Regions from separate parts of the Streptomyces sp. G5(2025) genome, predicted to be linked through region 1. Evidence: riboswitches for the same ligand, from Rfam matches in the RefSeq annotation. Region 1 holds a riboswitch; the other holds the start of a gene.
What was found. Region 1 has a riboswitch for glycine ahead of gcvT (glycine cleavage system aminomethyltransferase GcvT). Riboswitches for the same ligand answer to the same signal wherever they lie in the genome.

Region 1 (14,887 bases):
GGCGACGTCCTCGGTCGGGTCCGCGTCCGCAGGTGTGTCATGCAATGGTGCCGTCATCGTGGCAGGGACCCCTCTCAACCGGTGGTGACCGGCCCGCACTTGCCGCTGTAGCGACGTGATCAGTCCGTCGTACACAGGGGGCGAAGGCCCCTGGTGCGGGAGTCTTCATCCACGTCGCGATCTGTTACCAGCCTTGTTGGTGAATGGATGCGCAACCGTGATGCTGATCGAGGTGTTCCGTTATCCGGACGCGTCTGAACGAGGGGCGAACACGGGGCAGTTGGGACGCAGGGCGCCACCGGAGCCCATAGGGCCCCACCCTCATCAGAACGGACATCGTGTCCGTTCTCGCTGTTCAGGGCCGTACAGGACGGTTCAGTACTGCGCCGGGTACCCGTACCCGCCCGCCGGGGCCGGTGCGGCCTGGGCCTCGCGGTCGTAGAACGGCCGGGCGTTGGCGCGCAGCCACATGGCGACCGGGTCGTGGTCGTCGGACATCGCGACCGTCGACACGGGCAAGCCGTCAGGGACGGCGGAGATGGACTGCTGCATCATCGCGCGCACCGCGTCGACCGACGGCGGCGAGGTGTCGTACACGTCGAGGCCGATGGCCAGATAGGGCGCCCCGAGCGCGGGCTGCACCCAGGCGCGGCGCAGCGAACGCACCGCTGGGGTGCGGTGCGCGTTCTGCGTCAACAGGGCGTAGAACTGGGGGATCTGGATGCTCGGCTCGGTCAGCCTCAGGGGTCCCGCGGGCAGCAGGTCGAGGCCTGAGGCGATACGGCGCAGATCCAGCCAGGGGATGCCGACGCCGCCGCCGGGGGCGTGCGGGTTGAGCCACAGGCCGTAGTGGTCGGGGTACAGGGTGCGGGCGACGTCGATGCCGCGTACGACTTCGTAGCTGCGGTTCCAGCCGCTGGCGGAGAGTTCCTGGGCGGAGGTCACGCAGGGGGCGTAACCGAGGCCTTCGACCTCCATGTTGCCGTACTGGGCGTCGGGGGAGCCGGCCTGGCCGTGCCAGAGCAGCATCCACAGCTGGTCGGCGGCGAGCGCGCGCAGCAGTGCCTCGTACGCGTCGTAACGCCCCGGCGTCACCTGGCGCAGCAGCTGCTCGACCTGTCCCCCAGGTCTCGGCTGTGCTCGACCGGCGGAGACCCCGTCGCCCGCGGCCGTGCCCGACGCACTCACCCGTAACCGCCCCTTCACGCCGAACCCGACGACTCGATGAACTCGATGAACCAGATGAACCCGATGAACCCGATCAACCTCATGCACCCGGACGGCATGGCGGTGCCCCGGCCGGGTCATGGAACCAGCTTAAGCGTCGATCCCCGCCCGGACTTGACGTACGCCACGTCAACCCACACGGACGCGCGGCCTCCGCCGCCGGGGGCCAGGGGACGGCCTCTCACACCCCGCGCAGGTAAAACGGCCGTACCTTCGCCCGCAGCCACTCGCCCACCGGGTCCTGGGCCACGTCCAGCAGGACGAGGTTGACCGGCCAGGGCACCGGGATCTGGGTGAGGGCGCGGCCGAGGGCCCGCATCGGGAGGTCGCGGGCGTCGCCCTCCCAGGTGGTCAGTTCGACGCCGACGAAGAGCGTCGGGTCGTCCGTCTCGATGGCGGCCAGACAGCGGCGCGCGGTCAGCACGGCGCCCGCCGCCTCGAATTCCCGGCCCGCGGCGGCCAGGAAGTCCACCGGGTCCTCCTGCCAGTCCGGCTCGAAGAGGCGGACCCGGCCGCCGGTGGTGGGCCCGTCCAGCGGGGTGCGGCCGGCCCGGCACAGTTCGGCCACGGCGGGCGGCGGCAGGGGGGCGCCGACGGTGCCGTCGGGGTTCAGCGCGATCCCCAGCTGCGGCGGGAGGCCGCGGGCGAACTCGACGGCGGGCGCCACCGTGTACCCCATGTGGTCCGCCGCGCTGCCGAGCGCCTGGCGGAACTGCTCCTCGGAGGTGAAGACGGGGACGTACGCCTGTCCGTCGATCTCCAGGGTCGGCAGGTCGAGGGTGCCGCTGTCGGGGCCGCCGCCGTTGGGCAGCGGGACCCAGATCCGGCTGCGGCCCAGCACCTCGACGATGCGGGCACCCGCCGAGGAAGGGGCGCCGAGGGAGGCCGCGAGGACCTCCTCCAGTTCGTTGCCCGGCCATCCGCCGTACGGATGGGCGTGTGCCTGCGCCGGAAAGTCCATCTGTGCCAACCCCTGCTCGCGACCGCTCTGCCTGCGGCTCGCACCCTAACTCCGGCGGTCCTCAGCGGTCGAAGGCGATCCCCCGCAGCACCTGCGCCGCCGCCCGGTCCAGCAGCACCGCGGAGCCGCAGCCGCGCGGCAGGTCACCTCGCTCGGCGGCGTCCACGAGCCTGGCGATCATTCTGCGGTGCCGGGCGAAGGCGTACCGCGAGACGCCGCGGCCGCGCTCGCGCTGGCCCTGGAGGGCGGTGTCGGCGGGGACGTCGAGGAGGAGGAGATGCAGCGTCCTGCCGCGCCGCAGGGCCTCCCGGGCGAGCCAGCGGCGCACCCATGCCTGGGTGCCGCAGTCGTGGACGACGACGCCGGCCCCGGACCGCAGGGTGCGGCGCAGGCCCGCGTAGTGCGCGAGGCGGACCACGGGGCGGTAGACCGCGTACGGCAGCCATCCCGGCATGCGGGCCGCCCAGCGGTCGCGGGTGTCCTGGGAGTCGATACGGGCGCCGGTGACGGCCTGCCGCATCAGCGTCGACTTTCCGCCGCCGGGCAGCCCGGAGACGACGACCAGGTCGCCCTCGGCGAAGGTGAGGCGATGGGGGCTGTGCCCGGCCCGCTGCCGCAGATCGCGGACGACGGCCACGGGGTGCGGGCCGCAGCCCTCCCGGAGCGGGGCGGCAGCCTGCTTCGGCAGCGCCACCCCCGTGGTAGTGGCGTAGACACTCGTCCTGCTGCGCACCGTGATCGGCCTCCCCATAGCGGTCACGTACTGCTTTCCCCGGCAAGTGTAAAGAGAAGGTAATGCGGCACAAGAGGATTGCTCGACCACACGTCCCCGCCGGCCGAAGCCGCGTGCAATGATGTGCGCGCCAACTCCATACCGGCCGTTTGAATCCGCGCGGGAGAGTTCCCGGACCAGCATGTACGGGTCCGGGGCGCCGAAGGAGCAAGTCCCTCCCTTGAATCTCTCAGGCCCCGTACCGCGCGGGCGAGGCACATCTGAAAAGCGGGCCGGCAGCCGTCGGCCCCACCCAAGGTGCAAGCCGGGCTCTCGAAGCCGAGACGCTCCGGCGAACCTCTCAGGTTCCGATGACAGATGGGGAGGATCGACCTCGCCCGTCATGCCCTGGGAGTTTTCTTCATGAGCACTGCCCCCCGTCTGACCGCCCTCGATGCGACACATCGCGCGCTCGGCGCGACCATGACCGACTTCGCGGGCTGGGACATGCCGCTGCGGTACGCCAGCGAGCGCGACGAGCACAACGCCGTGCGCACCAAGGCCGGCCTCTTCGACCTCTCCCACATGGGTGAGATCACCGTCACCGGCCCCGAGGCCGTCGACTTCCTGAACTTCTCGCTGGTCGGCAACATCGGCTCCATCGGGGTCGGCCGCGCCCGCTACACGATGATCGTCGCCGAGGACGGCGGCATCCTGGACGACCTGATCGTCTACCGGCTCGGCCGGACCGAGGCCCCCGAGTACATGGTCGTCGCCAACGCCTCCAACGCGCAGGTCGTGCTGGATACCCTCACCGCCCGCGCCGAGGGCTTCGACGCCGAGGTCCGCGACGACCGCGACGCCTACGCGCTGCTCGCCGTCCAGGGCCCCGAGTCCCCGGCATCCTGAAGTCCCTCACGGACGCCGACCTGGACGGCCTGAAGTACTACGCGGGCCTGCCCGGCACCGTCGCGGGCGTCCCCGCGCTGATCGCCCGCACGGGCTACACCGGCGAGGACGGCTTCGAGCTGTTCGTCGCCCCCGGTGACGCCGAGAAGCTGTGGAACGCGCTGATGGAGGCCGGCACGCCCGTCGGCATGGTCCCGGCCGGTCTCTCCTGCCGCGACACGCTGCGCCTGGAGGCGGGCATGCCGCTGTACGGGCACGAGCTGACCGCCGGGCTGACGCCGTTCGACGCGGGCCTCGGCCGGGTCGTGAAGTTCGAGAAGACGTCGCAGGCGGACTCCTTCGTGGGCCGCGCGGCGCTGGCCGCCGCCGCCGAGCGCGCCGAGTCCGCGCCGCCGCGCAAGCTGGTCGGCCTGATCGCCGAGGGCCGCCGGGTCCCGCGCGCGGGCTTCTCCGTGGTCGCCGACGGCAAGGTCATCGGCGAGGTCACCTCCGGCGCCCCGTCCCCGACGCTGGGCAAGCCGATCGCGATGGCGTACGTCGACGCGGAACACGCCGCTCCGGGCACCCCGGGCGTGGGCGTGGACATCCGCGGCACGCACGAGCCGTACGAGGTCGTGGCGCTGCCGTTCTACAAGCGCCAGAAGTGACACCTCCGCGGCGGTCATCTCACGCACGGCAGAAGCACGGCAGAAGCCCAGCAGCAGTGACCCCGCGCACATCTTTCCCGTTCCGCAGCACCCACCCGCGTACAGGAGAATTCAGGTCATGAGCAACCCCCAGCAGCTGCGTTACAGCAAGGAACACGAGTGGCTGTCGGACGCCCAGGAGGGCGTCTCGACGGTCGGCATCACGGAGCACGCGGCCAACGCGCTCGGTGACGTCGTCTTCGTGCAGCTTCCGGCGGTCGGTGACACGGTGACCGCGGGCGAGACCTGCGGTGAGCTGGAGTCGACCAAGTCCGTCAGCGATCTGTACTCCCCGGTGACCGGCGAGGTCACCGAGGCCAACCAGGACGTCGTGGACGACCCGTCGCTGGTGAACTCCGCGCCGTTCGAGGGCGGTTGGCTCTTCAAGGTCCGCACCACGGAGGAGCCGAAGGACCTGCTCTCCGCGGACGAGTACACCGAGTTCTCCGGCAGCTAAGGATCTCCCCGATGTCGCTTCTGAACACCCCTCTGCACGAGCTGGACCCGGAGGTCGCCGCCGCCGTCGACGCCGAGCTCCACCGCCAGCAGTCCACCCTGGAAATGATCGCCTCGGAGAACTTCGCTCCGGTCGCCGTCATGGAGGCCCAGGGCACGGTCCTCACCAACAAGTACGCGGAGGGCTACCCCGGCCGCCGCTACTACGGCGGCTGCGAGCACGTCGACGTGGCCGAGCGACTCGCGATCGACCGGATCAAGGAGCTGTTCGGCGCCGAGTACGCCAACGTCCAGCCGCACTCCGGCGCCTCCGCCAACCAGGCCGCCCTCTTCGCGATCGCCCAGCCCGGCGACACGATCCTCGGCCTGGACCTGGCGCACGGCGGTCACCTCACCCACGGCATGCGCCTGAACTTCTCCGGCAAGCAGTTCAACGTGGTCCCCTACCACGTGGACGACGCCGGCCTGGTCGACATGGCCGAGGTCGAGCGCCTGGCCAAGGAGAACAACCCGAAGGTGATCATCGCGGGCTGGTCCGCCTACCCGCGCCACCTCGACTTCGCCGAGTTCCGCCGCATCGCCGACGAGGTCGGCGCGAAGCTGTGGGTCGACATGGCGCACTTCGCCGGTCTCGTCGCCGCCGGTCTGCACCCGAACCCGGTGCCCTACGCGGACGTGGTGACCTCCACCACGCACAAGACGCTGGGCGGCCCGCGCGGCGGCGTCATCCTCTCCCGCAGCAAGGAGTTCGCGAAGAAGCTGAACTCCGCGGTCTTCCCCGGCTTCCAGGGCGGCCCGCTGGAGCACGTGATCGCGGCCAAGGCCGTCTCCTTCAAGGTCGCGGCGAGCGAGGAGTTCAAGGAGCGCCAGCAGCGCACCCTGGACGGCGCCCGCATCCTGGCCGAGCGCCTGGTCCAGGACGACGCCAAGGCCGTCGGCGTCGACGTCCTGTCCGGCGGCACGGACGTGCACCTGGTCCTGGTGGACCTGCGCGACTCCGAGCTCGACGGCCAGCAGGCCGAGGACCGCCTCCACGAGGTCGGCATCACGGTCAACCGCAACGCGATCCCGAACGACCCGCGCCCCCCGATGGTCACCTCGGGCCTGCGGATCGGCACCCCGGCGCTCGCGACGCGCGGCTTCCAGGCGGAGGACTTCCGCGAGGTCGCCGACGTCATCGCCGAGGCCCTCAAGCCGGGCTTCGACGCGGACTCCCTCAAGGCCCGCGTGACGGCCCTGGCCGACAAGCACCCGCTGTACCCCGGCCTGAACTAGTTTCGTACGCTTTTCGTACACTTCAGGCTGGAGCAGTTTCGTACGCTTTTGTTCGTACGTACGAAAGGTCGGGGCACCCCGCACACTGGACAGTGAGCAGGGTGCCCCGCACCACGTCCGCCTCTTGATCTTTTCGTCTTTGGAGTCTCCCCGTGGCCATCTCGGTCTTCGACCTGTTCTCGATCGGCATCGGCCCGTCCAGCTCCCACACGGTCGGCCCGATGCGCGCCGCCCGCATGTTCGCGAGCCGCCTCAAGAACGAGGGCCTCATGGCCCACACCACCGCCATACGGGCCGAGCTCTTCGGCTCGCTCGGCGCCACCGGCCACGGCCACGGCACCCCGAAGGCCGTGCTGCTCGGCCTGGAGGGCGAGTCGCCGCGCACGGTGAACGTGGAGAGTGCCGACGCCCGGGTCGAGGCGATCAAGAGCAGCGGCCGCCTCAACCTCCTCGGCATGCACGAGATCGGCTTCGACTTCGACGAGGACCTGGTCCTGCACCGCCGCAAGGCCCTGCCGTACCACGCCAACGGCATGACGATCTTCGCGTACGACCATGAGGGCGCCCTCGTCCTGGAGAAGACGTACTACTCGGTGGGCGGCGGCTTCGTCGTCGACGAGACCGTGCTGGAGCAGGAGGGCGCGGCGGGCGAGAACCCGATCGTGCCCGACGACACGGTCCTGAAGTACCCCTTCCGCACCGGTGACGAGCTGCTGCGCCTCGCCCGGGAGACCGGCCTGTCCATCTCCGCGCTGATGCTGGAGAACGAGAAGGCCTGGCGCACGGAGGAGGAGATCCGCGAGGGCCTCCTCGACATCTGGCGCGTCATGCAGGCCTGCGTCTCCCGCGGCATGTCCCGCGAGGGCATCCTGCCGGGCGGCCTGAAGGTCCGCCGCCGGGCCGCGAACTCGGCCCGCCAGCTGCGCGCCGAGGGCGACCCGCAGGCCCGCGCGATGGAGTGGATCACGCTCTACGCCATGGCCGTGAACGAGGAGAACGCCGCGGGCGGCCGCGTCGTGACCGCTCCGACCAACGGCGCCGCGGGCATCATCCCGGCCGTCCTGCACTACTACATGAACTTCGTGCCCGGCGGTGCCTCCCAGGAGGAGAAGGACGACGCCGTGGTCCGCTTCCTGCTCGCCGCGGGCGCCATCGGCATGCTCTTCAAGGAGAACGCCTCGATCTCCGGCGCGGAGGTCGGTTGCCAGGGCGAGGTCGGCTCGGCCTGCTCGATGGCGGCGGGCGCCCTCGCCGAGGTCCTCGGCGGCTCCCCGGAGCAGGTCGAGAACGCCGCGGAGATCGGCATGGAGCACAACCTCGGCCTGACCTGCGACCCGGTCGGCGGCCTCGTCCAGATCCCGTGCATCGAGCGCAACGGCATGGCGGCCGTGAAGGCCGTGACCGCCGCGAAGATGGCGATGCGGGGCGACGGCTCCCACAAGGTCTCCCTCGACAAGGTCATCAAGACCATGAAGGAGACCGGCGCCGACATGAGCGTCAAGTACAAGGAGACGGCGCGGGGCGGGCTCGCGGTGAACATCATCGAGTGCTGAGGGCGCGTCGGCGCTGTGCGCCGCCGCTGCGCCGGCTCCCGGCTCCCGGCGGATCACCCCGCCGTGAACAGCGCCTCCGAGCCCACCGGCCGGTATCCCGCCGCCTGGAAGGCCCGCACCCCGCGGGCGTTGCCCGGGGCCTGCTGCGCCCACACCACGTCGCCGTCCGGGACGAGGTGGCGTGCCGCGTTCGCGAGGGCGCGGCCGAGGCCCCGGTGGCGCGCGTCCTCGTCGACCTCCACCGCCGTCTCCCAGCGGCCCGCGACGCCCCGGCCGAGGACCAGTACGCCGCCGCCCGCGGACGCCCACACGCGTACGTCGTCGCGGCGCTTGCGGGCGCGGGCGACGCGTGGATGGTCCGGGTCGTCCAGCTCGCGCAGCTCAAGGCGCGGGTCGGGGGCGCCGGGCCGGGCGGTGGCCGCGGTCAGCAGGTCGATGGTGTCCGTCGTACGCCCCGTCCGGTCCTGGAAGGCGGCGTGGAAGCGCGCGTTCATGGTGGCCGCGAGCGGATCGCAGTCGAGGGCGGCGAGCGTGGCCCGCACCCAGGCGGGGTCCTCGTCGGTGAAGACGACGGAGTGCGCCGTGAAGGCGATCACGCCCGCGTCGCGGTGGCCGGGCTGCGGCACGACGGTGATCGCGCCGTCCGGCGGCGGGAACGTACCGCGAGCGGCCGCGACCAACATCGTTCCGAGCGCGTCAGAGGCAATGGCCATGGGTGTACTCCTTGTGATCCGGTGGTGAGGCGGCGGATACCCTGACCCCCGTCAGTAGTGCACCAAGAAGGGGTGGATCCGGTGGCGGACATCGAGGAAGCGCGCAAGACGTTCGACCAGTTCGACGCGGACGGCGACGGCTTCATCACGGCGGCCGAGTGGAAGAGCGCCATGGCCAAGATGGGCGACTTCTACATGACCGAGACGGTGGCCGAGGCCGTCATCGGCACGAAGGACAGCGACGCGGACAAGCGGCTGTCGTTCGACGAGTTCTGGGCGAGCCTGAACAAGTAGCGGTTTTTGGAGTTCGCGGGTGGAGCGGAGGGGCCCGGCGCATGGGTCGATGGACCGCGCCGGGCCCCTCCGTCATGTCGCTCAGCGGTGCGTACGTACGCTCCAGCGCCCCTCCGTGCGCTCCAGGCGTACGGGGTGGTCGAAGCACTTGCTGATCCAGTCGCCGGTCAGTACGTCGTCGACGGCGCCGGAGGCGAGCGCGGCCCCGTCGCGCAGGAGCAGCGCGTGGGTCGTGCCGGCGGGCAGTTCCTCCAGGTGGTGCGTGACCAGGACCGTGGCCAGCTCCGGGTGGGTCGTGCGCAGGGTGTCCAGGCTGTCGAGCAGGCGTTCCCGTCCGGCGAGGTCGAGGCCGGTGGCGGGTTCGTCGAGCAGGACGAGGCGCGGGCTCGGCATCAGGGACCGCGCGATCAGGGTGCGGCCGCGTTCGCCCTGGGAGAGCGTGGGCCAGCGGGCGCCGGCGCGGTGCGCGAGGCCGAGCAGGGCGATCAGGTGGCCGGCCCGCTCCTCCTGCTCGGGTGCCGGGCGCCAACGGGGCACCGGCTCGATGCTGTTCGTCAGCCCGGTCAGGACGACCTCGCGGACCGGCAGCGGGGAGCGCAGCGGATGGCGCGGGTCGACATGACCGACGTACGCCCGCAGGTCCCGCAGGTCGACGCTGCCCAGTCGGCGACCGAGCACCTCGACCGTGCCGCGCGTGGGGTGGGTGACGGCGCCGCAGAGGGCGAGCAGGGTCGACTTGCCCGCGCCGTTCGCGCCGAGCAGCGCCCAGTGCTCTCCGGGGCGGACGGTGAGGCTGACGTTTTCGAGGATGGCGCGGCCGTCGCGGACGACGGTGACGGCGTCGGCGCGCAGGACGGGTGGGGCCGCCTCCGCGGGCCTCGGGGCCGGTGGGGCCTCCCGGGTCACCGTGCCGTCCCCGCCCGGTTCACGGCGGCGAGGACGGCCTGTACGGACGCGGTCAGCACCGAGGTGTCCAGGCCCGCGCCCCAGCGGACGTCGTCGCCGATCCGGCACCGCGCGTACGCGACGGCCTCGCTGCCGCCGCCCTCCCCCACCGCGTGCTCGGCGTAGTCGAGGATGTCGACGCTGATCCCGGCACCGGCGAGGGCGTCGGCGAACGCGGCCAGCGGGCCGTTGCCCACGCCCTCGACGTCCCCCGCCTTCTCCCCCACTTGGAGAGCGCAGACGAAACGGTGCGTGCCGTCCGGGGCCCGGTCGGTGGTCCAGGAACCCAGCATCACCCCGCCGTCCAGTCCTGGCGCGACGTACGTCGCCCGGAACAGCTCGTACAGCTCCTTCGCCGTCGCCTCTTGGCCGCTGTCGTCGGTGGCCTCCTGCACCACGCGTGAGAAGTCGGGGCGCATGCCCTGCGGCAGGTCGAGCCCGTGCCGGGTCTGGAGCAGATACGCCATACCGCCCTTGCCGGGCTGGGAGTTGACGCGGATGACGGCCTCATAGGTGCGGCCGATGTCGGCGGGGTCGATGGGCAGATACGGGACCTCCCATGGCGCCTCGCGCTCCGGCACCCCCAACTCGGCGGCGCGGCGGGCATGGTGGGCGAAGCCCTTGCTGATGGCGTCCTGGTGGGTGCCGGAGAACGCGGTGTGGACGAGATCGCCGACGTAGGGGTGGCGGGGGTGGACGGGCAGGCGGTTGCAGTACTCGACGACCTCCCGCACGGCGTCGATGTCGGAGAAGTCGATCATCGGGTCGACGCCCTGCGCGTAGAGGTTGAGGGCGAGGGTGACCAGGTCGACGTTGCCGGTCCGCTCGCCGTTGCCGAAGAGGCAGCCCTCGACGCGCTGGGCCCCGGCGAGGACGGCGAGTTCCGCGCCGGCGACGCCCGTGCCGCGGTCGTTGTGCGGGTGGACGGAGAGGATGACGGAGTCGCGCCGGGCAAGGTTCCTGTGCATGTACTCGATCTGGTCCGCGTACACGTTCGGCGTGGAGATCTCGACGGTCGTCGGCAGGTTGTGCGTGACGGGCCGGTCGGGACTCGCGTCCCACAGCTCGGTCAGGCCGTCACAGACTTCCAGGACGTAGTCGGGCTCGGTGAGGTTGAACGTCTCCGGCGCGAACTGGAAACGGATGTCGGCATGCGGCCGCGCGTCGGCGAGCCGCGCCATGTGCGCGGCGGCCTCCTTGACGACGTCGAACACCTCGGCGCGTGACCGCCCGAGGACCACGTCGCGCCAGACGGGCGAGGTGGGGATGTACAGGTGGACGACGGCGCGCGGCAGCCCCTCGATCGACGCGAAGGTACGGTCGATCAGCTCGGGCTTGGCGGGCGTGAAGACGACAGCGGTCACGTCGTCGGGCAGCGCGTCGGCGCCGCGGCGTTCAGCGAGGTGGCGGACGAAGTCGAAGTCGGTCCTGCTGGCCGAGGGGTAGCCGACCTCGATCTCCTTGAACCCCATCGAGACGAGCAGCTCGAAGAAGCGCCGCTTGCGGTCGGTGTCCATCGGCTCGGCGAGCGCCTGATTGCCGTCGCGCAGATCGACGGGCACCCACAGGGGTGCGCGCTCGATGCGCGCGCTCGGCCAACTCCGCCGCGGCTCGGGGGCGTTCACGTCCACCCGCTCCTGGTAGGGCCGGTAGCGGTGGTGCGGCATGGGACCGGGGCGCTGCGGATTCCAGTCGTACGCGGGTGCGGTGCCGGAAGGGGCGGTGCCGGCAGGCGTGGCGCCGGAAGGGGTGGTCACGGGAGGTCTGCTCCTGGGGCTCGGTCGGATGACCGGCAGCACGGCACCCCGCGGCGGGGTGCCGGTCGCTTCAGGCCCCGCCGCGGCAGCCGAGAAGGAGGAGACCGCGGAAGATCATGGCGCTACAGTAGCGACACCTCAGGTCCTCAGACACGTACTCTTCAGACAAGTACTCTTCGGGCGACCACTCCTCAGACAACCACTCCTCAGACAAACCACTCCTCAGACAACCACTCCTCAGACCACGCCCCCCGAGGAGCCGTCAAGAGAAGACAACCGTCCGCCTCCCATGGCACAGAACCCGGTGCTCCGCATGCCACTTCACCGCGCGGGCCAGGACCTGGCCCTCCACGTCCCGTCCGAGGGCGGCGAGCTTCTCGGGTACGGCGCGATGGTCGACGCGGATGACGTCCTGCTCGATGATGGGGCCTTCGTCGAGCTCCGCCGTGACGTAGTGGGCGGTGGCTCCGATGATCTTCACTCCGCGCTCGTGGGCCTGATGGTAGGGCCTGGCCCCCTTGAAGCTCGGCAGGAACGAGTGATGGATGTTGATCACGCGGGACTCCAGTCGCTTGCAGACGTCCTCGGAGAGGATCTGCATGTACCGGGCGAGGACCACCAGTTCGACGTCCGACTCGGCGACGATCTCCATGAGTCGCCCTTCCGCCTCGCTCTTCGTGTCCCGGGAGACCGGGATGTGGTGGAAGGGAATGCCGTATGACTCGGTCATGGCGCGGAAGTGTTCGTGGTTCGACACCACCCCCGTGATGTCAATGGGCAATGCCCCCGCGTCGGCCCGGAAGAGCAAGTCGTTGAGGCAGTGGCCGTACTGGCTCACCATGACCAGCGTCCGCATGCGCCGGGCCACGTCGTGGATGTGCCAGTCCATGGAGTAGACCGCGGCGAGGGGCTGGAACTCCTCACGGAGCCGGGCGAGTCCGCGGTGGGCGCCGTCGGTGAAGTGCACGCGCAGGAAGAACAGGCCCTCCTCGGCGGTCCCGAACTGCTGGCTGTCGACGATGTCGCAGTCGGCCGCCAGGAGGAAGCCCGACACCGCGTGGACGATGCCGACGCGGTTGGGGCAGGACAGGGTCAGCACGTACTCACTGCGAAGCGGCGCCTCGGGCATCGGTTCCTCTTTCGGGATGGGGGCGGCTGGAGCGGAGGGCTGGCCAGGGGACTGCGGCCCGGGCGGACGGGCGCCCGTCCGTCCGCCCGCCCGGGCGATGGCGTGGCGGGGCCCGCGGGCCCCGCCACGTGGACCTCAGGCGCCGCGCAGGTGACCGCGGCCTTCGGGCGAGTTCAGCCACGCCACCCGGGTCGGGGAGGCCGAGCGAGGGCGGTTCGGCGCCGATCCCGTCGGCCCGCGCCTCGATGTGCTCCCGCCACGTGGTCGGCTCCGGGTCGCGCAGGTTGTACGTCCTGCCCGCCGCCCGCTCGTTGGTGCGGGCCGCGATCAGGACGTCGGCGGCGTGCTCCGAACAGGGGAGATCCACGGTGGCCGAGGGGCTCGCCCGGCGGGGTCCGGGCGGCCCGTGGCGGGGCTCAGGCCGCGCGGCGGGTGGGCGCGCGGAACGTCAGGGCGACGTTGTGGCCCCCGAACCCGGCCGAGTTCTTCACCGCGACGGTCTGCTCGTCACCGAGCTTGCGCGGCGCGCCGTGCACGACGTCGATCGACAGGTCCCCGTCCAGGCACGTGAAGTTGCGGGTCGGAGGCACCAGGCCGTGGTAGAGGGAGAGCACCGTGGTGATCGACTCGATCGCGCCGGCCGCGCCGAGGGTGTGACCGGTCATCGACTTGTTCGCCGAGACCGCGGGCCCGTGTGAGGCGTCACCGAAGACCTCCCGCATCCCGCGTGCCTCGCCCGCGTCACCGGCCGAGGTCGCCACGCCGTTGGCGTTGAGGCAGGCGACGTCCGCGGGCGACAGGCGGGCGTCGGCGAGCGAGGCCCGGATCGCCCTGGCGGTGCCCGCTCCGTTCGGCTCCGGCTGCACCATGTGGTGGGCGTCCGAGGAGACGCCCACTCCGGCGATCTCCGCGTAGATCCGGGCGCCCCGTGCCCGCGCGTGCCGCTCCGACTCCAGGACGAGCAGGCCCGCCCCCTCGCCGAGCACCATGCCGTCGCGTTGTACGTCGTACGGGCGGCAGGCGGCGGCCGGGTCGTCGACGCGCTGCGACAGGGCCCGCATCGACGCGAACGACCCGAGGACCATGGGGTGCAGGGGGGCCTCGGCGCCGCCCGCCACCACGACGTCGGCGGCCGAGCGGCGGATCAGGTCGACCGCCGTCGCCAGCGCCTGGGTCCCGGAGGAACAGGCGTTCACCGTGGCGTACGCGCCGGCCCGCGCGTTCACGACCACGCTGACGGCCGCCGCGGAGGCGTTGCCCATGGACAGAGGCGCGGTCAGCGGCGGTACGCGGTTCCAGCCGCGCGTCCGCAGCGTCTCCCAGCCGTCGATGAGCGCGGTCATGTCGGCCACCGCGGCCGAGACGACCACGGCGATCCGGTGCGGGGACACCGTGTCCGAGTCGAGGCCCGCGTCGCACCACGCCTGCGACGCCGCCGTCACGGCGAACTGTGCGGTACGGCTCAGGCGTACGCGTTGGAGGGGGTTGAGGCCCGGCCCCGGTTCGACCCGGACGCGTCCGCCCATCTGGGGCGGCATGTCCTTGGCCCACGGTGCGTCGTCCAGCAGACGGATGCCGTTCTCACCGCGCAGCATCGCCTCCCAGGTGCTGGGGACGTCGCCGCCGAGCGCGGTCGTCTCGCCGAGGCCGGTGACGACGACCTTGATCCGGTCCCGTTCCTCCTCGGCACCGGCCCCCGGCCGGGCGTGTTCCGGCACGCCTTCCATCTGATGAGCTTCCCCGCATGACTTCTCCTGTTCCAGCGTTGTGATGTGGTCCGAATGGGTGGCCCAGGTCGCCGCGGGCCGTGCGGCCCGCGGCGACCTGGGCGGGTGAGGGACGGGTGCGCGGTCGGACCGCTCAGGCCTGGGGACGCGCCGCCTGCGCGAGCCGGTCGGCCAGCTTCCCGGAGTCCTTCTTGACCTGGTTGACGAGCACCTTGCGCACCAGCGGCTTCGGCATGATGCCGAAGTAGTCGCCGGGGTTCACGTCGAAGGTCCAGTGCACGCCCGTGGTGCCGTCCGGGTGTTCGGTGTAGACGTAGGTGCCCACGTAGCCGAACGGGCCGTCCAGCGTGTGGAACTTCGAGCGGTGGCCCGGCTCGAACTCGTCGATCTCGACGGTGAAGGTCATCCGCTTGCCGATCAGCTGGAACGTGATCTCGTAGCGGCAGCCCGGTCGCGGTTCCCCGTTGAGCAGCCGCGCGTCCACACAGGCCCCCTGCCATTCGGGGTCCCTGGCCGGGTCCGAGAGGAGCGCGAACGCCTCCT
Region 2 (14,887 bases), 4.6 Mb from region 1:
GGATCGACACCGGCGAGACGCTCGTCGGCCACAACCCCGCCGATGAGCTCGCCAGACGGCGCAACAAGGCGGTCTGAGCCGACGCCGGGGGGCATTGCCGACGGGGCCATTGTCAGTGGCGTAGGGCAGCATCGGAGATGTGAGAAGCGCGCCGACGATCCTGCATCTGGACATGGATGCCTTCTACGCGTCCGCCGAGCAGGCCGCGAAGCCGAGTCTGCGCGGAAAGGCCGTGGTGGTGGGCGGCCTCGGGCCGCGGGGTGTGGTCGCCACGGCTTCCTATGAGGCGCGGCGGTTCGGTGTGCATTCGGCGATGCCGATGGGGCAGGCGCGTCGGCTCGCGCCGAACGCCGCCTATCTCGTGCCGCGCTTTGGGTTGTACCGCGAGATCAGCGAGCAGGTCATGGGGCTGCTGCGGGAGCTGTCGCCGCTGGTGGAGCCGCTCAGCCTGGACGAGGCCTTCGTGGACCTGGAGGCAGGTGGCGTCGCCGACGACGAGGCGTCGGCCCGGGCCGTGGGGGAGCGGCTGCGGGCGGACATCAAGGCGGTGACCGGCCTGACCGGGTCCGTGGGGCTCGCCGCGTCGAAGATGCTGGCGAAGATCGCCTCCGAGGAGGCCAAGCCGGACGGGCTCCGGCTGATAGCGCCAGGGACGGAGCGGGCGCTGCTGGGGCCGATGTCGGTGCGGACGCTGCCCGGGGTGGGGCCTGCCACGGGGGACCATCTGCGGCGGGCCGGGATCACCACGGTCGAGGAGATCGCCGAGGCCGGGGAGGACGAGCTCGTACGGCTGCTGGGGAAGGCGCACGGCGGATCGCTGTACGCGATGGCGCTGGCGCACGACGAGCGGCCTGTGGTGGCCGAGCGGGACACGAAGTCCGTCAGCGTCGAGGACACGTACGACGTGGACATCCACGACCGGGTGCGGGTCAGGGGGGAGGTCGCCCGGCTCGCCGACCGGTGTGTGCAGCGGCTGCGGGCGGCGGGGCACTCGGGGCGGACCATCGTGCTGAAGGTGCGGCGGTTCGATTTCTCGACGCTGACGCGGTCCGAGACGCTGCGGGGGCCGACGGATGACCCCGGAGTGGTGCGGGAGGCCGCGGCGCGGCTGCTGGAGTCGGTGGACACCACGGGAGGGGTGCGGCTCCTGGGGGTGGCGGTCACTGGGCTCGCCGACTACACGCAAGAGGACCTCTTCGCGCAGGCGCAGGCGGCGGCTGAGGCGGAGGTGCCTGTTGAGGCCGATGCGGGGCCGGAGTCCGGCGGCGAGGCAGGAGGGGCGTCGCTCGGGGAGCCGGAGGAGGTGGGCGCTGAGGAGCCGGCGGCGCCTGTGGAGCGGCGTTGGGTGGCCGGGCACGATGTGCGGCATGCCGAGTACGGGCACGGGTGGGTGCAGGGCAGCGGGCTGGGGCGGGTGACGGTGCGTTTCGAGACGCCGGGGTCCGAACCGGGGCGGGTGCGGACGTTCCGTACGGACGATCCGCTGCTGGCGCCGGCGGAGCCGTTGCCGTTGGTGGAGCGGGCGCCCTGTGCGGTGGAGCCGCTGGCCGCTGTGGTGGAGGTGTCGTCGCCTTCGGGGGGCGGGGCGGTGGCCGGGGTGGGGGAGGCGGTTGAGGGTGCGGGCTCGGGGTGAGGGTTCGGCGGGGGGTGTTGTTCCTGGGTGTGGTTGTTGTTCAGGGGGAAGGGCGAGGGTTGCGGCAAGTGGTCGTGGGACGTTGCGGTCCGTAGGTGAGGCCTGGAGGGGCGGGGAAGTGGCTGGCATGAGGGGTGTGGCTGAGGGTCGCCCCGGGCTGCGGGGCGGCTCGTAAAGGGGGCAAGAGGTGAGGTGGGTGGCGGGGTGGGGTGGGTTGCTTGTGACGGACGTGGTCGAAGCCACGGTTTGAGGGTGGGGGCTGTGGCGGTGGGAGGGGGTGAGGGCGCGTTTGAGGGTGCGCTCTCGGGCCGGAGGGGCGGCGGGACAGCTCGTACAGGGGTAAGGGGCGAGGACTGCGGACAGGTGGCCGACGCGGGTCAGGAAGGGTCCGCGCCCGTGATGTGGCCGAAGTCGTGGTCCGGGGGTGGGGGCGACGGGGGTGTGGTGTCCAGGCCGTAGTGGTGGTAGAGCTGGAGTTCCTGAGCGGGAGAGAGGTGGCGGCCTACGCCGAAGTCGGGGGCGTCCTTGATCAGGTCGCGGTCGAAGGGGATGCGGAGGGTGCCGTCGTCGACCAGTTCGCTCGGCTCCAGAGGGACGAAGGCGTCGCGGCTGAACAGGCCGGTGCGTATGGCCGCCCACTCCGGTGCGCCGGTGGCGTCGTCGAGATAGATCTCGTCGATCGTGCCGATCTTCGCCCCGTTCCGGTCGAACGCCTTGCGGCCGATCAGATTGCGCGGATCGATGTCGGTCTGCACGGGCCCTCCAGCCTGTCGCGGGGTCGGATGTGGGCATAACTCATCTTTGTCCGCTCGTACTCACTAAGTAAGAGCACTTCGGGGCAGGCGGCCACTCGACGGAACGGCCGGGGGGCGCGCTGGTAGGCTGGCGCTGGCTGCTGATCCCGTGCGGGAGAGCTCTCCGGGTCAGGATTTCCGGAGGCGCCGAAGGAGCAAATCCTCCCCGGAATCTCTCAGGCACACGTACCGCACGGATGAGGTCACTCTGGAAAGCAGGGCGGGCGTACGGGCGGGCACGTTCGAAACCCCTTCCTCACCGACGGTGAAAGCCGGGACGGCGCCTTCGCGGGTGTCCCCCGGTGAAGCTCTCAGGTTGAGATGACAGAGGGGGAGGCCGTCCGGGTACCCGCGCCGTGGTACCCCTCGTAGGTCGCGCAGACCAGGAGGCCTCCGCAATGACTGCCACCAATCGCATCCCGCTCTCCGAGCTCGAACAGGGCATCCCCTTCGAGCAGCGGCACATCGGGCCCGATGCGGAAGCGCGGGCCAAGATGCTCGCCCAGGTCGGGTACGGCTCGCTGGACGAGCTCACGGCCGCCGCGGTGCCGGATGTGATCAAGAACGCCGAGGCGCTGAAGCTGCCCGGCGCGCGCTCCGAGGCCGAGGTGCTTGCCGAGCTGCGTTCGCTCGCGGACCGCAACCAGGTGCTCGATTCCATGATCGGGCTCGGGTACTACGGCACCTTCACGCCGCCCGTGATCCTGCGGAACGTCATGGAGAATCCTGCCTGGTACACCGCCTACACGCCCTACCAGCCCGAGATCTCCCAGGGGCGTCTTGAGGCGCTGCTCAACTTCCAGACCATGGTCGCCGAGCTGACCGGTCTGCCCACCTCCGGGGCCTCGCTGCTCGACGAGGGCACGGCCGCCGCCGAGGCCATGGCCCTGTCGCGGCGCATGGGCAAGGTCAAGGACGGGGTCTTCGTCGTCGACTCCGACACCCTGCCGCAGACCATCGCCGTCATCCGGACCCGCGCCGAGCCGACCGGCGTCGAGGTCGTCGTCACGGATCTGAGCACCGGTATTCCCGCCGAAGCCGCCGAGCGCGGTGTCGTGGGCGTACTCGTGCAGTACCCGGGTGCTTCCGGTGTCGTACGCGACATCAAGCCGCTCATCGACCAGGCGCACGAGCTGGGCGCGGTCGTCACCGTCGCCGCCGACCTGCTCGCCCTGACGCTGCTCACCTCGCCCGGTGAGCTCGGCGCGGACATCGCGGTCGGCACGACGCAGCGCTTCGGGGTGCCGATGGGCTTCGGCGGCCCGCACGCCGGTTACATGGCGGTGCGCGAGAAGTTCGCCCGCAGCCTGCCCGGACGGCTCGTCGGTGTCTCCGTCGACGCCGACGGCAACAAGGCGTACCGCCTCGCGCTGCAGACCCGAGAGCAGCACATCCGCCGTGAGAAGGCCACCAGCAACATCTGTACCGCTCAGGTGCTGCTCGCCGTCATGGCCGGGATGTACGCCGTCTACCACGGCCCCGACGGGCTGAAGTCCATCGCGCGGCGCACCCACCGGTACGCGACGCTGCTCGCCGCGGGCCTGAAGGCCGGTGGCGTGGAGGTCGTCCACGGCGCGTACTTCGACACGCTGACCGTGCGCGTGCCCGGCAAGGCCGAGGGAATCGTTTCCGCCGCCCGCGAGAACGGCGTCAACATCCGCCGGGTCGACGCCGACCATGTCTCGCTCGCCTGTGACGAGACCACCACGCGCCGCCAGCTGGCCGCCGTGTGGGGTGCCTTCGGGGTTGAGGCCGACGTCGACGCGCTCGACGCCGAGGTCGCGGACACGCTGCCCGCGGACCTGCTGCGCGGCGACGACTACCTCGCGCACCCGGTCTTCCACCAGTACCGCTCCGAGACCTCGATGCTGCGCTACCTGCGCAGGCTCGCCGACCGCGACTACGCGCTCGACCGCGGCATGATCCCGCTGGGCTCCTGCACGATGAAGCTCAACGCGACCACCGAGATGGAGCCGGTCACCTGGCCCGAGTTCGGACAGCTGCACCCCTTCGCGCCCGCCCAGCAGGCGCAGGGCTACCTCACGCTCATCCGTGAGCTGGAGGAGCGGCTCGCCGAGGTCACCGGGTACGACAAGGTCTCCCTCCAGCCCAACGCCGGGTCGCAGGGTGAGCTGGCCGGGCTGCTCGCGGTCCGTGGGTACCACCGCGCCAACGGTGACGACCAGCGCACCGTCTGCCTCATCCCGTCCTCCGCGCACGGCACGAACGCGGCGAGCGCCGTCATGGCCGGCATGAAGGTCGTCGTCGTGAAGACCGCCGACGACGGCGAGATCGACGCCGAGGACCTGCGCGCCAAGATCGAGAAGCACCGCGACGAGCTGGCCGTGCTCATGATCACGTACCCCTCGACGCACGGTGTGTTCGAGGAGCACGTCGCCGACATCTGCGCGGAGGTGCACGAGGCCGGCGGTCAGGTGTACGTCGACGGCGCGAACCTCAACGCGCTCGTGGGGCTCGCCAAGCCGGGGCACTTCGGCGGCGACGTCTCGCACCTGAACCTGCACAAGACGTTCTGCATCCCGCACGGCGGCGGTGGCCCCGGTGTCGGCCCGGTCGGCGTGCGCGAGCACCTCGCGCCGTACCTGCCCAACCACCCGCTCCAGCCCGCCGCGGGCCCGAAGACCGGTGTCGGCCCGATCTCCGCCGCGCCGTGGGGGTCCGCCGGGATCCTGCCGATCTCCTGGTCGTACGTACGCCTCATGGGCGGCGAGGGCCTCAAGCGCGCCACGCAGGTCGCGGTGCTCTCCGCCAACTACATCGCCAAGCGCCTGGAGCCGCACTACCCGGTGCTCTACACCGGCCCGGCCGGGCTCGTCGCGCACGAGTGCATCGTCGACCTGCGGCCGATCAGCAAGGCGACCGGCGTCAGCGTCGACGACATCGCCAAGCGGCTCATCGACTACGGCTTCCACGCGCCGACCATGTCGTTCCCGGTCGCGGGCACGTTGATGATCGAGCCGACCGAGAGCGAGGACCTCGCCGAGATCGACCGGTTCTGCGACGCGATGATCGCCATTCGCCGGGAGATCGAGAAGGTCGGTTCCGGTGAGTGGGCCGCCGACGACAACCCGCTGCGGAACGCGCCGCACACCGCGGCCGCGCTCGGTGGTGAGTGGGAGCACGGCTACAGCCGCGAGGAGGCCGTCTTCCCGGCCGGGGTCACCGCGTCGGACAAGTACTGGCCGCCGGTGCGCCGCATCGACCAGGCGTACGGCGACCGGAACCTCGTCTGCTCGTGCCCGCCGCTGGACGCGTACGAGGACTGATGACGGAGCCCGTGTTTCACGGGCATGCGTCGGGGCCGGTTCGGAGAGTTCTCTCCGGGCCGGCCCCTCGTGTGTGTTCTGTGCGGCTGTGCGGCGTGCGTTCGTGCGGCTGTGCGTCCGTGCGGCTGTGCTGGCGGCGATCAGGCGGCCGTCATGATGTGGTCGGTGCCCAGCGGTCGGTGCGGGGCGATGATCTGGCCGTCCGGCAGCAGCTCACCGGTGTCCTCGAAGAGCAGGACGCCGTTGCACAGCAGGCTCCAGCCCTGCTCCGGGTGGCTCACCATGAGGAGCGCGGCTTCCCGGTCGGCGGAGTCGGCTGTCGGGCACGGTGGTTGGTGCTGGCACATGGAAGGGTTCTTTCGCTGCGGTGAGATGGTGGTGACGTCTGTGCTGCGGTTCGATGCGGGACTCATATGCGATGCGGTACTCATAACCGCCCCCCCGTTGTAGTCGGTCCGATCCCAGTGTTGCTCTACAGGCGTCAATCCGCAGGGATTTCGCAGCCTCGGTTCTTACTGCTTAATGACGTATCACCCGCCCGGACGGTTCAGCCCAACTCCACTGTCTCTTCGGGTGGTTCGGGGTGACCCGTCCGGGCTAGTCCGTCTCTCTTCGGCTCATCGGTCAGTTGATCGGACATGTCTGTCGGGCTGGTTATCGCTGACGTGATGTGGCAGCGGATGGGGCCGTTGATGCCGGTGTCCCGTGGCGGGATCTGCCGGCTGGCCTCGGTTCGTTCAAGACGGCGCACGAACGGCTGTTGCGATGGGCGCAGGACGGCAGCTGGGAACGCATCCTGGCGGCAGGACTCGCAACAGCGGATGCCGACGGCGTCATCGGCTGGAGGGTATGGGTGGTCTCAACTGTGTGCCGCGCACATCAGCATTGCGCTCCGGGGCAAGGGAGAACGAGGCCCGAGAGCGATGCGAGCCAGCAGGTCAGGCCCTGAGTCGTTACCAAGGAGGCGGCTTCAGCACGAAGATCCATGTGGCCCTGTGACGGGCTGGGGCGGCCGCTGGCACTGGTTGTCACCGCTGGGCAGGCTGGCGACGCGCCGACCTTTGGGGCGGTCATCAGAACCGCCCCAGGGGTGCGATGACATCCTGCGGTACGAGGCCCCCCTGCGGGTAGCGGATCTGGCCGTACCTGACCGGCACCTCCACCCGGGAGTCGTACTACGACAACATCACCGGTATCGCCTTCCCTCAGGGGCGACGGCCCCATCCAGAAGAACGACGTCACCTTCACCTTCGACCCCGTCGGTTTCGCGTCCGTACGTACGCAGAACGCACGCGTCGTCGAGTTCCAGACTCCGGCGGAGGGTGTTCCGGGCCGCTTGTCCTGGACCGCCGACCAGGACGGCACGCCCGAGGAGCGGCTCGACGTGCTGCACGCCTGGCTGGTCGAGGACCTGCCGTTCGCCGTGCATCTCGCTCTGGTCGCCTGCTCGGCCGCCGTCCTGCTGCGGCTTCCGGAGACCGTGCGGGAGCGGCGGCCGCTGCGGACCGTACGGCCGCAGCGGCCCGGACTGTCGCCACGGGTGCAGGCGGTCTTCGGGCCCGCGGCGGCGGCCTCCTTCGTGGGGTTCGCCCTGCTCGGCGTCTTCACGTCGGTCAGCCCGTCCTTCCTCGCCCAGTCCTTGAACGTGCACAACCACGCGGTCAGCGGGGCGGTGGTCGCGCTGGCCTTCTTCGCCTCGACCGCCGGGCAACTGGCGGTCGCCCGGATCGGCTTGGGCCGCTCGCTGCCCCTGGGCTGCGCCGCGCTCCTCGCCGGGCTGGCCCTGCCGGCGGGCGCGTTGTGGTGGGAGCCGCTGCCGCTGGTGGTGCTGAGCGCGATCGTCGGCGGAATCGACCACGGCCTGGCGTTCCGCGGCGCACTGGCCGCGGTGGCCCAGGCGTCCGAGGCGAACCGGCGGGCGGCGGTGATCTCGGCACTGTTCGTGGTGGCCTATACGGGCATCTCGGTGCCCGTCATCGGCGTGGGGCTGCTGGCGGGGCCGGTCGGCCTGGAGGGCGCCGGGCTGGTGTTCATCGCCTGCATGGCCCTTCTGGTGTCGGCCGCGGGTGTCTACCTGCTGCGGCGGCCGGTACCCGCGGCGCGTGCCCGGTAGGCCCACGGCTCACCGCCCCGCTACGGCCGCCTTCTCCTGCGCCGCGGTGGCCGTGACCGGTTTGCCGTCCTGGACCTGCTGGAGACGCTTCAACGTGGCGGCCAGCATCGCCTCGGTGCCGGTGGGGTCCTCGCCCGCACCCGCCCCACCCGAGAGCCGCACCTCGATCACGGCCTTGCCGGAACGGCTGATCCCCGTGATGTAGTCCTCGGTGCCGTTGGGGTTGACGAACAGAGCGCTCTCGTCACCGATGGGCTTGGAGGGTTTCCGCGGCTTGTCCTCGGAGCCCTTCATCGCGGTGTACACGGCGTGCGCGTCGGCCGGGCTGTCGAGCAGACAGATGTAGACGTGGGCCATGTTCAGCGTGGAGCCCTGGTACTCGTAGGACGCGTCCCCGCCGCGGACCCAGCCCTTCGGTGCTCCCTTGGCGTCCTGGGCGTTGCAGTAGACCGTGTCCATCACGCTCTTGTCGCCGTGCAGGGAATACTCGGGCAGCGCTTCGCCGTCGCCCATGAGCGCCTGGGTGATCGCGCCCTGCGGCAGGTCCTCGGTGATCGGCTTCGCCACCGCGCGGCCCGCGTTCTCGGCGCCCGAGTGCTTCTTGGCGCTGCCCGGCTCCTCGTCGGCGGAACAGGCGGCGAGGGCGACCGTGGCGAGGACGGCGATGCAGGCGAGTGCGAGAGGGCTGCGTGGCATGAACACACCCTATCCGGGGAGCGATCATGGAACGGAGCCGGCTCCGGTGACGAAGGCGAGGCGGGCCGGGAAGACCACCGCCCTCTGGGCTGCCGGCGGCCTCCGTCAGCTTCGGGAGGGCCTCGATCGGGGCACTGCCGCTGGCGGTCGCGAAGGACAGGGGCAGCCCGGTCTCCTACCTGCCAGATCTGACGATGCGGTGGAACGCCGGCCTCTACCCGGGTGAGGCCAAGACGGACGTGAAAGACGCATTCATCATCGCCGACGCGGCCCGCGCGATGCCCCACACGCTGCGGGCGATCGACGGCGAGGACGAGACGATCGGAGAGCTGGAGATGATCGTCGGGTTCGACGACGACCTGGCCGGTGAGGCGACCAGGGTGGCGAACCGGCTGCACGGCCTGCTGCCCCAAAGCCACCCGTCGCGGCGCAATGCTGATGTGCGCGGCACACAGTTGAGACCACCGATACCCTCCAGCCGATGACGCCGTCGGCATCCGCTGTTGCGAGTCCTGCCGCCGGGATGCGTTCCCAGCTGCCGTCCTGCGCCCATCGCAACAGCCGTTCGTGCGCCGTCTTGAACGAACCGAGGCCAGCCGGCAGATCCCGCCACGGGACACCGGTGCGGTACTTCCACGCGATCGCCTCCACTGTGCGGCGATGGCAAACCCACCGCCGACCCCGCACCGGGTCCACCGGCATCAACGGCCCCATCCGCTGCCACATCACGTCAGCGATAACCAGCCCGACAGACATGTCCGATCAACTGACCGATGAGCCAAAGAGACACGACCTGGTCCACCTGGGTGGCGAGGTCAGGCGGGCGAGCCGAGCAGGGGCGCGGGTGCCGTCGGCGTCAGGCGGCGGGTGAGGACCGGGAGCAACTCGGCGACGCGGTGCGGGCGGTGGGCCGCGATGCCGGGCGGGGCCGGGGCCAGTGGGACCAGCAGATCGGTGGCCGCGAGCGGTGCCTCGGTGCCGTCGTCGGTGCAGTCGCCGTGCAGCCAGAGGGTCAGCATGTAGAGCTCGGGTACGGAGAGCAGCCGGGGCTGGCAGGGTATCGGCATGGCTTCGGCGTGCCGCAGGGCCCGTTCGGTGGAGGCGATGTAGGGGCCCTCGAAGAAGTGTGAGAAGGCCCAGCCGTCCGGCGTGAGCATGGTGTCGGCCGCGGCGAGGGTGCGCTCACCGGCGCGGATCATGAAGCGCCAGCCGGCGAGGCGCGTGGGCGAGGTGCCGTCGGGTGCGGTGCGACCCAACACATGGACGGGCAGCGGGAGTTCGGGGCTCACGGACCCCTGGGCGGCACGGAGGGCCGGGGTCCGGGCCTCGCGTACGGCTGTGGGGGAACCGAGTGCCGCGAGGACGCTGCGCAGGGCGGGCGCGGGGGCCGGGAGGACATGCAGCGGCATGGTGGGTCGCCTCTCTCATTCGACAGGCACAGTGGAGCGGGGGCAGGTGCGTGACGTCGCTGTCAGCTCTGGGTCAGAGGGGCGGGGGCCGGGGGACCGCGAGCGCCAACTCTCTGCCTAGATTGCGCAGTTTATATGAGAGGTGTTCGAGCGGTGTTTCCTCTAGGTGCAGTCGATATTGCGGGCAAGGTGATATCGGGTCGTACTTCTGAGGGTTTTATCCCGATTTCGGGCAGGCTTCGCATCCATGACCTCGTATTTCGCGAGGTGAGCGGTCGGCTGATTTCCGCCGGTACTTTTGACCAGGTTCTCCGGAACGGAATCCTCACTGTGCCGCATGCCCGGTGAATGTGCCTCGCGCCAACGACCCCGAGCCTACTGCCCGGCGCGCCGCCACGGGGCGTTATCGATCACATTGACGGGGCATCATCCCCCGTACACAGCGGCCGGACCCTTGGCTGCCTGTCCGAGGAGGGACGCTTCGATGGGTGAGAAGGTCGTGGCGGGCGCGTTCGACCTGTCCGATCGCCACCAGTACCGAAGGAAGCTGCGCGCGTGTCTGACGGGACTGCGGCGGCTGTTGGAGGAGGAGCGGTTCGACCGGCCCAGGAACCTGATGGGCATGGAGATCGAGTTGAATCTCGCCGGGCCCGACGGACTGCCGAGAATGTTGAATGCGCAGGTTCTGGAGCGCATCGCGAGCCGGGATTTCCAGACGGAACTCGGAATGTTCAATCTGGAAGTGAACATAGCCCCGCACCGGCTCGGCGGACGCGTTCTCGACCGGCTCGCCGAAGAAGTGCGCACCGGCCTCAACTACGCCCACCGAAAAGCCGGCGAGCTCGACGCGGGGATCGTCATGATCGGCATTCTGCCGACCCTGAACAGGGAGGACATGGTCTCCGCCAACCTCTCCGACGTCGACCGCTACGCCCTGTTGAACGAGCAGATCGTGGCGGCGCGCGGCGAGCGCTTCGCCCTCGACATCGAGGGGGTGGAGCGGCTGACCTGCACGTCCGCCTCGATCGTGCCCGAAGCGGCGTGCACCTCCGTGCAGTTGCACCTCCAGGTCACCCCGGGCCGCTTCGCCGATGTGTGGAACGCGGCGCAGGCCGTCGCCGCGGTGCAGGTCGCCGTGGGCGCCAACGCGCCGTTCCTGTTCGGCCGCGAGCTGTGGCGCGAGTCGCGGCCCCCGCTCTTCCTCCAGTCCACCGACACGCGACCGCCCGAACTCCAGGCCCAGGGGGTGCGGCCGCGGACCTGGTTCGGGGAGCGGTGGATCACCGGGCCAATCGAGCTCTTCGAGGAGAACCTGCGCTACTTCCCGGCGCTGCTGCCCCTCATGGAAGCGGAGGACCCGCTGGGCGTCATCGACGCGGGCGGTGTGCCGCAGCTCGGCGAACTCGTCCTGCACAACGGCACCGTCTACCGCTGGAACCGCCCGGTGTACGGCATCGCCGACGGCGTCCCGCATCTGCGCGTCGAGAACCGCGTGCTGCCCGCGGGCCCCACCGTCACCGACGTCATCGCCAACGTCGCCTTCTACTACGGGCTCGTGCGCGCCCTCGCGGAGGAGGCGAGGCCCGTGTGGACGCGGCTGCCCTTCGAGGCCGCCCACGACAACTTCGACGTCGCGTGCCGGTACGGCATCGACGCCCGGCTGCGGTGGCCGCGGCGCGGCAGGCTCGGCGGCACGGGCGGCACCGTCGAGGTGCCTGCCGTCGATCTCGTACGCGATGAACTGCTGCCCCTCGCGGCCGCCGGGCTCGACGCGTGGGGTGTGGAGCCCGCGGACCGGGATCTGTACCTCGGGGTGATCGAGGAGCGGTGCAGGCGGCGGGTGAACGGCGCGTCGTGGCAGGCCGCGACGTTCCATCGCGCCGTGGACAGCGGGCTCTCCAGGGAGGCGGCGCTGGCCGCGACCACCAGGCGGTACTGCGAGCTGATGCACCAGGGCGAGCCGGTGCACACCTGGCCGGTGGGGCATCTGCGGCCGGCGGTGCCGCTGCCCCGCTGAGCCTCGCCCCGGGCGGACGTCAGCCCTGGCTGCTGCCGGTCTCCGTGATGGCCTTGAGGGTGGCCGCCCGGCTCGTGGTTGACGCTGTCGTCCGTCAAAATCACGGGGGCGTCTGACCTGCCACGCGCGTACGCCGTCCGGGTTTCTTCGCGGTCTCGGTGCCGGACTCGACGCGGGCCGGCGTGAGCGTGGCCGGGGGCCGGGCGCGTCCGTCCCGTGCTCATCGGGCAAGCTGTGATGTCCCGTGGCGGTGGTGCCCCTCCTTGATTGCCCGCCCGAGACCCTGGCGGGGCCAGGATGGGCCTCACGCGGGATCACTCAACTGGAGGTGTCAGTGCAAGCGGAGCCGGGGCCGATGGCCGGTTCTTTGCCGATGGGCGGGCCGTCGCGGCGGATTCTGCGGGACGAGACAGTGCTTGTCCTGGCCCTCTCGCTCGGCGCGAGCGGGGTGTCCGCGCTGATCAGCTTCGTCGGATCGGTCACCAGACCGGGCGGTCTGAAGGACCAGGCGGCGACGTTGAACGCGTCGCAGGCGCCGGGGCGGCCTTGGCTTGATCTGGCGTGGCAGTTGTTCGGGATCGCCACCGCGTTGGTGCCGGTCGCCCTGGTCGCGCATTTCCTGCTGAGGGAGCGGGCGGGCCTGCGGACGCTCGGCTTCGACCGGACGCGGCCATGGCCGGACCTGGGACGCGGCACGGCGATCGCCGCGGTGATCGGCAGCCTGGGCATCGCCTTCTACCTCGCGGCCCGCGGATTCGGCTTCAACCTCACGGTGGTGCCGGAGGCGCTGCCGGACGTGTGGTGGAAGTATCCGGTCCTCGTGATGTCCGCCGTACAGAACGCGGTCCTGGAGGAAGTGATCGTCGTCGGCTACCTGCTGCGCCGGTGCGGGCAGTTGGGGTGGACGCCGATGGCCGCGCTGGTGGGCAGCTCGGTGCTGCGCGGCTCCTACCACCTGTACCAGGGCATCGGCGGATTCCTCGGGAACGTGGCGATGGGCGTGGTCTTCGTACTGCTGTACCGCAGGTGGGGCCGGGTGGGGCCGCTGGTCGTCGCCCACTCCCTGCTGGACATCGGGGCGTTCGTGGGTTACGCGCTGCTCGCGGGGAAGGTGGGGTGGCTGCCCACGCCTTCGTGAGGCGGGGTGGTGCGGGCGGGTTCGGGGCACGGCCGGGCGTCGGTCCGGGGGTGGCCGCGGGGCGCCGGGTGCCTCGGGGCGGCTGTGTGGGGACGTACGCGTGCGTGTTTCTTGTACGTCCCCACCGGGATTTCGTACGTCCCCACAGTTCTCTTCTACGTCCCCACAGTTCTCTTGTACGTCCCCACCGCGCTGTTACGAGGGCGGGGGCGCCGTCAGGCGAAGAGTTCGCCCTCGATGACCGTGACCGCGCGGCCTGTCAGGAGGGTGCGGTCGCCGCGCAGTTCCGTGCGGACCAGGCCGGTGCGGGCGGAGACCTGAAGGCCCGTCAGTCCGGTGCGGCCGAGGCGTTGGGACCAGAAGGGGGCGAGCGCGGTGTGCGCGCTGCCCGTCACGGGGTCCTCGTCGATGCCGACGCGAGGGAAGAAGCCGCGGGAGACGAAGTCGTAGCCCCGGGAGGGGTCTTCCGCCCCGGCCGTGGCGATGATGCCGCGCTCCGAGTGGCGGACGAGGGCCTTGTGGTCCGGGGTGAGCGATCGCACCGTCTTCTCGTCGGCGAGCTCCACCAGCAGGTCGCCGATGTGCCGACCCGTGTCATACGCGGCGAGCGGCTCCGCGCCCAGGGCTTCGGCGATACCCGGGGGGACCTCGGTGGCGGTGAGCGGGGCGGTCGGGAAGTCGAGGGTGAGGGTGCCGTCGTCGTGCGCGGTCGCGGTGAGGACGCCGCCGCGCGTGGCGAAGCGGACGGAGCCGGCGGCGGCGCCGATGGTGTGCAGGACGTGGGCGGTGGCCAAAGTGGCATGACCGCACAGATCGACCTCGGTGGCCGGGGTGAACCAGCGCAGCGCCCAGTCCGCTTCGCCGCCCTCGGGGAGGCGGTGGGCGAACGCGGTCTCGGCGTGGTTGACCTCCCTGGCCACGTGCTGGAGCCAGGTGTCGTTTGGAAAGGCGTCGAGGAGCAGGACGCCCGCCGGGTTGCCGGCGAAGGGGCGGTCGGTGAAGGCGTCGACGATGCGGATGCGGTGTGAAGTCGGCATGTGGTCGACGGTAGTGGCCCATTGGGCGGGGCTGGTAAGGCCAATCTTGGGTAAGTGGACCGGTTGACGGCCTTGCCGCTCGGGGCCAGAAGTCCGCGGCCGCCGGTCGCGCCCCGGGTCTCGGCAACGGGGCGCGACCGGGCTCCGCCGGCCCGGGCGTCAGGCGAAGACGATGCTTCCCCGGGCGTGTACCGACGACGTGCCGCGGACCGCGCAGTGACGCGTGTCGCTGGTCGGATAGCCGCGGCCCTGGACGCGCGCGTGCGCCATGCGGCCCCTGGTGACGGTGCCGGAGAACGGCGCGTTCGGCGGGGCCCCGCCGTCGGCGCGCGGGCGCAGCGTCGAGGTGCCGGTGCGGTGACCGCGGGCGTCGTACCACGACGACGTTCCTTTCCCTGGTCCCGGGGCAGGACCGGGACGCCCATCTCCTCGGGCAGAACGGCCGCCCGCCGGGCGGGGAGCGCCGCCCGTGCCGGACTCGCCGTACCGCGGCCCTTCTTGGGCCGGGACGTAGACGGCGCCGCCCTCCGGTGCGGGGAAGCCGGGTGCGGGTGTGCCGCCGGAAGCGGGCGGGGCCGTGTCATCCCCGCATGTCGGCGGGCACCCGTTGGCCCGGCGGGGACGGACCGACGGGAAGGGGCTCGCCCCGCAGCAGTTCGGTGATGGCGTCAGCGGCCCGGGTATGGGCCTCGGTCAGGGCCAGGGCCTGGCTCACGCGCCGCTCGTCATTCTCGCGACACGACGTTCAGTGAGAACGGGGGTT

Region 2: another riboswitch for glycine. It lies ahead of gcvP (aminomethyl-transferring glycine dehydrogenase); the one in region 1 lies ahead of gcvT (glycine cleavage system aminomethyltransferase GcvT).

The regions. Positions count from the first base shown of each region.
Region 1 is NZ_JBMUZT010000006.1:5,646,609-5,661,495, reverse strand. It holds gene ACOBQB_RS36575 (ABC transporter permease) at 1-57, opposite strand, end outside; gene ACOBQB_RS36570 (enhanced serine sensitivity protein SseB C-terminal domain-containing protein) at 376-1,188, opposite strand; gene ACOBQB_RS36565 (enhanced serine sensitivity protein SseB) at 1,409-2,188, opposite strand; gene ACOBQB_RS36560 (AAA family ATPase) at 2,250-2,939, opposite strand; glycine riboswitch at 3,072-3,175, shown strand; glycine riboswitch at 3,176-3,288, shown strand; partial or broken gene gcvT (glycine cleavage system aminomethyltransferase GcvT) at 3,324-4,456, shown strand; gene gcvH (glycine cleavage system protein GcvH) at 4,575-4,952, shown strand; gene glyA (serine hydroxymethyltransferase) at 4,964-6,226, shown strand; gene ACOBQB_RS36540 (L-serine ammonia-lyase) at 6,379-7,779, shown strand; gene ACOBQB_RS36535 (GNAT family N-acetyltransferase) at 7,833-8,492, opposite strand; gene ACOBQB_RS36530 (EF-hand domain-containing protein) at 8,574-8,786, shown strand; gene ACOBQB_RS36525 (ABC transporter ATP-binding protein) at 8,868-9,692, opposite strand; gene leuA (2-isopropylmalate synthase) at 9,689-11,398, opposite strand; gene purU (formyltetrahydrofolate deformylase) at 11,751-12,617, opposite strand; gene ACOBQB_RS36510 (beta-ketoacyl-[acyl-carrier-protein] synthase family protein) at 13,034-14,344, opposite strand; gene ACOBQB_RS36505 (SRPBCC family protein) at 14,478-14,887, opposite strand, start outside.
Region 2 is NZ_JBMUZT010000006.1:1,006,687-1,021,573, reverse strand. It holds gene ACOBQB_RS15465 (MerR family transcriptional regulator) at 1-77, shown strand, start outside; gene ACOBQB_RS15460 (DNA polymerase IV) at 140-1,633, shown strand; gene ACOBQB_RS15455 (PRC-barrel domain-containing protein) at 2,011-2,388, opposite strand; glycine riboswitch at 2,530-2,629, shown strand; gene gcvP (aminomethyl-transferring glycine dehydrogenase) at 2,826-5,714, shown strand; gene ACOBQB_RS15445 (DUF5999 family protein) at 5,855-6,061, opposite strand; partial or broken gene ACOBQB_RS15440 (IS5/IS1182 family transposase) at 6,418-6,789, shown strand; partial or broken gene ACOBQB_RS15435 (MFS transporter) at 7,126-7,827, shown strand; gene ACOBQB_RS15430 (hypothetical protein) at 7,837-8,523, opposite strand; partial or broken gene ACOBQB_RS15425 (IS110 family transposase) at 8,643-8,948, shown strand; partial or broken gene ACOBQB_RS15420 (transposase) at 9,058-9,249, opposite strand; gene ACOBQB_RS15415 (hypothetical protein) at 9,339-9,932, opposite strand; gene ACOBQB_RS15410 (glutamate--cysteine ligase) at 10,417-11,949, shown strand; gene ACOBQB_RS15405 (CPBP family intramembrane glutamic endopeptidase) at 12,284-13,087, shown strand; gene ACOBQB_RS15400 (PhzF family phenazine biosynthesis protein) at 13,303-14,124, opposite strand; gene ACOBQB_RS15395 (hypothetical protein) at 14,705-14,839, opposite strand.